2 regions of the Kitasatospora cystarginea genome follow, and region 1 is predicted to be linked to the other one. Evidence: riboswitches for the same ligand, from Rfam matches in the RefSeq annotation. Region 1 holds a riboswitch; the other holds the start of a gene.

Region 1 (3,201 bases):
CCGGGGCGAGAAGGAGTCCAGCCAGCCGGCCGGCGTGAGCCAGCGGATGTCGGTGGCCAGGCCGAAGCGCTGCGCGCCCTCACCGGTGAGCAGCTCGGTCGTGCCCGGCAGCAGCCGCTCGATGGCGTACAGGCCGGCCGGCATCAGCAGGTGCGCCTGCCGGGCCTGCGGGACTCCCCCGGCGAACTCGGCCTTGCCCGGCCGACGGTCGCGCTCCACCACGGTCACCCGCCAGCCCGCCTCGGCGAGGACCCAGGCGTGCAGCAGTCCGGCCAGGCTGCCTCCCAGCACAGCGGCTCTGCCAACCGGTAGCGGCATCTCGATTCCCCCTTCGGCCGGCGGAGCTCACGGCGTCGAGCCCCACGCTGTTCAGCGGGTGGTGCGGTGCGGATCGCGCGGCGCGAGCGGTGCAAGCGGCGCCCGCGCACGGCGGGGTGGTGCAGTGCGCGGCGGCGCGGCTCGGCGTGCGGTGGTACTGGACGGCGGACGTACGGCGTGAGTGGGCGCGCAGCGCACGCGGGGAGCGTACGAGCACGAACCGGATGCATTCTGCCCACCCGGGCCGGGCCGCTAACCACCCCCTCGCACTGAAATGACGGTACATCGACAAATATTTGAGGAAATATCCCCACTTGGCTATCGGGGTCGTCGCCGAGGGGCCGGCGACCGCCGACCCGCCCGACCGTGCGAGGTTCCGCCGCGCGCGCTCCGCCCCACGGGCCTGGCGCCCGCGAGGCGGAGGCACCCGACCCGCCCCCGGGGGGGCGGGTCGACCTCGGCCTACGTCCTTGACGGACGGGTCAGTTGGAGAAGTCCTGGGTGAGCCAGACGGTTCCACTGGCATCCCGGTAGACGGCGATGCCGATGTGGGTGAACTCGCTGCTGAGGATGTTCTTGCGGTGGCCGTCGTCCGGCGGCGTCTCGTTCAGCATGTCCTGGGTCAGACTGACCGCCATTGCGGCGATGTCCTGGGCCGAGGTGGAGACCCCGTTGCCGTAGCCTATGTTCTCCCCGACGGCGTTCCACTGGACGCCCGCGGCCGTCACCCGCGCACCCAACTCGGCCTCGCCCGGGCACTGGTGGGACATGCCGCAGCCGCCGGCCATCGTCTGGTTGTGGGCCTCGGAGCTGCTGGTCAGCCCTGCCGTGATGGTGTAGGCCGGCAGACCCTGGGCGGCCCGCGCCTGGTTGATCAGGCCGAGCACCTGCTGCACGGCGTCCGAGCTCGAACCGGTCTGCGCGGCCGGGGTGGTGGCCGCGGGGGCGGGGGCGTGCGTGGCCGGGGCGGACGGAGAGGCGGCCGGGGACGACGGCGCGGACGTGTGCGACGCCGGGGCCGAAGTCGGAGCGGAGGGCCGCACGGAGTGGGAGCCCTGGGACTCGCCGCCTGGGCGCGCGGTCGCGGATTCCGAGGCGTGGGAGGCCGGGGCGGACGGCGACGGCGAGGCGTGCGAGGCTTCGGCCGAGGCCGGAGCGGAGGGCCGCGCGGCGTGCGGGCCGGCCTGGTGGTGGTGCTGATCGGAGTCGTCCTGGTGCCGGTACTGGTGGTGCTCCTGCCACCCGGCATGGCTCGCGTAGGTGTGGGAGCCGGGCGCGGCGGAGGCTCCGCTCGCGCTCAGCAGCGGCAGCATGAGGCCGGCGCCGGCGATCCCGGCGGTGGCGGCCAGCCGCGGGGTGTGCCTCCGGCGCGCGCGGCGATGCCGGCCGGTACCTGAAGTCAGCATGGGGCGTCCCTCTGCGACGCCTGCGAGGTGAGCTGTCGGGTTCGGGCCGTGAGGTAGCCCGGCCGCACACGGCGGCTTCACCCCTAGCCGCGCTCGTCTCGCCCGCGAACGGGTCGAGCAGGGCGCGGCAAACTACCTGGTTCCCCCGCTCCTGCCCGGTGCACTGCTCGACGTCCGGCCGACCGGTGGACAGGACTCGGCGTCCCGGCGGCAGGGTCCGCAGGTGCGAACAGCCTGAACGCTAGGCAGATCGACCCGGAAGACACAAGTTCGTATCATGCGCATCACATGGACATCCAGTGAAGATCTGATGGATTGCCATATTCACTGACACAATGCTGCATAAGTGCCCTAATCGGACAAATCTCTCGACTGTCCATGGCGGTCACGGCGGCCACCGCCCCCCGGGGGGGGCGGACGAGGCGGCCGGCGCGCGTCAGTCGACGATCGGCCCGCATGTGCGGCCGCGCTTGAGTTCGAAGAACCCCTCGGCCTCCGTGACGAGCAGTATGCCGTCCCACAGCCGCCCGGCCGCCTCACCGCGGGGGATCGGGCTCACCACCGGACCGAAGAACGCGTTGACCGAGCCGTCGGGACCGGCGATGTGGATCGCGGGCACGCCGAGGTCCTCGCCGATGGGGTCGAGGGCCGCCCGGTTGCCGGCCAGCAGGACCGGGTCGAGCCCGGCGTCGTCGGCGGCGTCGGCGAGTCCGGCGGGCAGGCCCGCCTCCTCCAGCGCGGCCAGGTACAGCTCTCGGCCGATGGGGGCCTTCTCGAGGTGGATCCGGTTGCCGAGGGCGGTGTACAGGTCCCGCAGCACCTCGCTGCCGTGCGCGCGTTCGGCGGCCAGCACCACCCTGGCCGGGCCCCGCCGTTCGGCGAGCCACTGGCGGTACCAGTCGTCCACCTCGCGGCCGTCGTTGTGCGCGGCGAGGCCGAACACCCGGAACCGGCTGCGGACCTGACGGACCTGCTCCACCTCCAGCAGCCAGCGCGAGCCGATCCACGCCCACGGGCACACCGGGTCGAACCACATGTCCACGGCCGTCGTCTCAACGGTCGTCTCGACAGTCGTCATGTACGAATCTCCTGCTCCTTGAGTGTCCGAGGAGACGCTACGTGACCAACTGGCCTTGGCTAAGCTCCAATTCGGATCGATCTGATTGGGCCAATTGTGGATGTGCATGTCACCCTCGGCGGACGGGGCGACCGGGCCGCCCGGATCTACCGGCAACTGCTGGACGCGGTGCTGGACGGACGGCTGCGCCCCGGCGAACGGCTGCCGCCCAGCCGGGAGCTGGCCCGCCGGCTCGGAGTGTCCCGCAACACCGTGGCCTCGGCCTACGAGCGGCTGGCCGCGGAGGGCTTCCTCCAGGGCCGGGCGGGGTCGGGCACCTTCGTGTCCGGGCAGTCCGTCGGCACGCTGGCCGCCCGCCGTGCGCCGGCCGGCCCCGGGGCACAGCCGAGGCGGGTCTGG
Region 2 (3,201 bases), on a different contig from region 1:
TGACCGTCCCTCAGCCCTCCTCGGTGGCGGGCCGTCCCTGGCCGACCCGGTGCGCGTCGGCGGCGTCGCCGGTACGGGCCTCGGTACGGCGGCCGGTGGCCAGGTAGTCGCGGACGATCAACTCAACCGCGTCCTGCGGACTCCTGGTGCCGGACAGCAGCATCGCCTCGATCGCCAGATCGCTGTCGAGACTGACGGTGACCTTCGTCATGGCGTTCCCCTTCCTGTGGCTGCAGGCGCAACCGACGTTAGAGGGTGGGGAACCGAGCCACCAGCCCGCGCGGCACACGGGTTCTCCGAGCATCTGATGCGGTGCCCGCCCGGCGGCGCGGGGAACCACGAGCGGGCGGGGGACCGTGCGACCGAGCCGCCCCGTGCACTCGGGATCCGGTGAGGCCGCTGTCCCCGGCGCCGACCAGAGCACCGGGGACAGCGGCCTCACGCGGAGAGCCGGGACCGTCAGACGCGGCCGGCGAAGTCCGGGGCGTAGTTCGCGATGGTCTCGACCTTCACGCCCGCCTTCGGGTTGGCGGCCTCGACGTACTTGCCGTCACCGATGTAGATGGCGACGTGGTAGACACCCGAGTTGCTGCCGTTGTTGGACCAGAACAGCAGGTCGCCCGGCTGCAGCTTGTCCAGCGACACCTTGGTGGTGACGTCGGCCTGGTCGGCGGCGACGCGCGGCAGCGAGATGCCGGCCTGGCGGTAGGCGGCCTGGGTCAGACCGGAGCAGTCCCAGCCGCCGTCGCTGCTGCCGCCGTAGACGTAGGCCTGGCCGACCTTGGAGAGCGCGAAGTTGACCGCGGCGGCCTTGCTGCCGGTCGCGGTCGCGGCCGGAGCCGGGGTGGCGGGCTTGGCCGGAGCCGGCGCCGGAGCCGGGGTGCTGGAGCTGCTCGGCTTGGCGGCCGGCTTCTGGGTGTCCTGCTTCGGAGCGGCGGCCGAGGTGCTGCCGAGCGCCAGTTGCTGGCCGGGGAAGATCATGTCCGGACCCTGGGGCAGCACCGACTTGTTGAGGTCGTACAGCTTCTGCCAGCCGCCATCGACATTGTTCTTGGTCGCGATGGACGACAGCCAGTCGCCCGCCACCACGGTGTACTTGGCGCCGCTCGCGGCCTGCGGGGCGGCGGCCGGGGCGCTCTTCGGCGTGGCGGCCGGAGCCGGGGTAGCCGGGGCGGCGGGAGCCGGGGCAGCGGCTGGCGCGGAGGTGTCGACCTGGGCAGGAGCGCTGTCCTTGGTCAGACCGGCCTTGACCGAGCAGACCGGCCAGGCGCCGGGGCCCTGCGAGGCGAGGACCTTCTCGGCGATGGCGATCTGCTGCGCCTTGGTCGCCAGGTTGGCCTGCGGGGCGTACTGGGTGCCACCGAAGGCGGCCCAGGTGGAGGCGGTGAACTGCAGGCCACCGTAGAAGCCGTTGCCGGTGTTGATGCTCCAGTTGCCGCCACTCTCGCACTGGGCGACCTTGTCCCAGGTGGAGACGGAAGCGGCGGAGGCACCGGAGGCAGCGAGGGCGGGGATCGACAGGCCGAGACCGACCACACCCGTGGCGGCGATCAGACGGCGAGCACGCTTGTTGGCGTTGATGGGCAGCATGAAGGTGCGTTCCTCTCCCACGCCTGCGAGGTGAGCTGTCGGATTCGGGCTGGAGTTGCCCGGCCGTGCTGCGCACGGCTTCACCCCTAGCCCGGAACCGGCCGAATACTGGCCGGCTCTCGGGCGACTTACCTGGTTCCCCCGCCCCTGCCGTCGGTGCGTTCTGCGGTGCCAGCTGCTCCGGCGGCAGGACTCGGCGTTCCGGAAGAGCTGGGTCCGTGTGTCAACGAACGGAGAGCACGTTAAGCAGACTTAAGTTGAATCCGCAAACACCTGTGAGTTCCCTCACAGGCCATTCGCGGATTCCTCAAGATCGAATGCACGCCGGCATTTCCAGGGAATCCGATGGGGCTCTTTCAGGTATGCGGCCCGAGTGGGAATCTGCCTTCCTTTCAGGTGATGCCGCGGCATTTTCGGGGGGTCGGGGCGACCAGTTGTGAAGGTTTTGAAAAGCCATGATGGGGAGTGGGGTCCGGGTCAATGCGGCCCACTGGAGAGGGTGATGGCAAATGTCCGAATTGCGAGTCGATGCGGCAAATGTCGCGCGGGGGTTTGCCAATTCGCCATCCGACTCCGGCCGCACGGCTCCAGGGGTCCGCACCCCGCTCGACCTGGGCCGAGCGGGGCCGCGGACCCCTGGGGATCCCGGAAACGCCGAGAGGCCCCTCGCGGGGGCCTCTCGTACGGTCTTGTCGGGTGCTCAGTCGGCGGGCTGCTCCGCGACGACGGCCGGGGCCTCGCCCGGGCCCGGGATGTTGAGTGCGGCCAGGTAGGTGGACGCGATCAGCTGACCGACGGTCGGGTAGGCGCCGAGCGGGGCCGCGCTCGGGCAGCCGGTCTCCTCGGCTGCCGCGGCCAGCAGCTCGGGATCGGCCTCGGGGCCGATCACCAGCGGGGCCAGTGCCGGCCGCTGGGATCCGGTGGCCTTCAGGTGCTCGACCGCGGCGGCGACCGAACCCGGCACGTCCAGGGCGGCGGCCACCACGGGTACCGCGAGCCGGGCGGCCAGCAGTACGCCGGTGATCCCGGCCGCCGCGGCGGACTCCTCGCCGCCGACGGTGGTCAGGACCACGCCGTCCGCCGCAGTGGTGATGGCGAACAGGCGCGCCCGGTCGGCGCGGGCCAGGCCGGCCTCGGAGAGCCGTACGTGCACCGCCTCGGCCAGCAGCGGGTGCGGGCCGAGCACATCGGTGACGGTCGCCCCGGTCTCGCCGGCGAGCTTGTGCAGGGAGGTCAGGAAGCCGTGCGGGCCGGCCAGCAGCGGAATCACGACCGGCGTGGGCATGCCCGCCTCGGTGGCCTGGGCGAGTACCTCGGCCACGGTCGGGGCGGCCTGGCCGTCTCCGTCCGCGACGTCCTCCGCCGTGTTGGCGTCGGCCTGTTCGCCGGCCAGGTAGCCGGCCGCGGTCTCGATGCCGGGCTGCTCGCCGCGCACGATGGACAGCAGTTCCTCGACGATCGGGCTCGCCTCGGGCCCGGCCGCAGCGGGGACGGCAAGCACCAGTGCCGGGGAACCGGCCGGGATCTCGGGGCGCTCGGGACGGCGGTGGCGCCCCCGCGCACGGGAGCCTGGAGTGCGGACGGGCAGTGGCGCGCCCGGGATGGCTGCGG

What was found. Region 1 has a riboswitch for cyclic di-AMP ahead of ABD369_RS12425 (CAP domain-containing protein). Riboswitches for the same ligand answer to the same signal wherever they lie in the genome.
Region 2: another riboswitch for cyclic di-AMP. It lies ahead of ABD369_RS08975 (transglycosylase family protein); the one in region 1 lies ahead of ABD369_RS12425 (CAP domain-containing protein).

Annotation. Positions count from the first base shown of each region.
Region 1 is NZ_BAAATR010000009.1:17,248-20,448, forward strand. It holds gene ABD369_RS12420 (NAD(P)/FAD-dependent oxidoreductase) at 1-318, opposite strand, end outside; gene ABD369_RS12425 (CAP domain-containing protein) at 801-1,724, opposite strand; cyclic di-AMP (ydaO/yuaA leader) riboswitch at 1,727-1,859, opposite strand; gene ABD369_RS12430 (mycothiol-dependent nitroreductase Rv2466c family protein) at 2,161-2,802, opposite strand; gene pdxR (MocR-like pyridoxine biosynthesis transcription factor PdxR) at 2,905-3,201, shown strand, end outside.
Region 2 is NZ_BAAATR010000006.1:12,966-16,166, reverse strand. It holds gene ABD369_RS08985 (hypothetical protein) at 1-3, shown strand, start outside; gene ABD369_RS08980 (hypothetical protein) at 11-211, opposite strand; gene ABD369_RS08975 (transglycosylase family protein) at 460-1,590, opposite strand; cyclic di-AMP (ydaO/yuaA leader) riboswitch at 1,596-1,768, opposite strand; gene ABD369_RS08970 (sirohydrochlorin chelatase) at 2,291-3,201, opposite strand, start outside.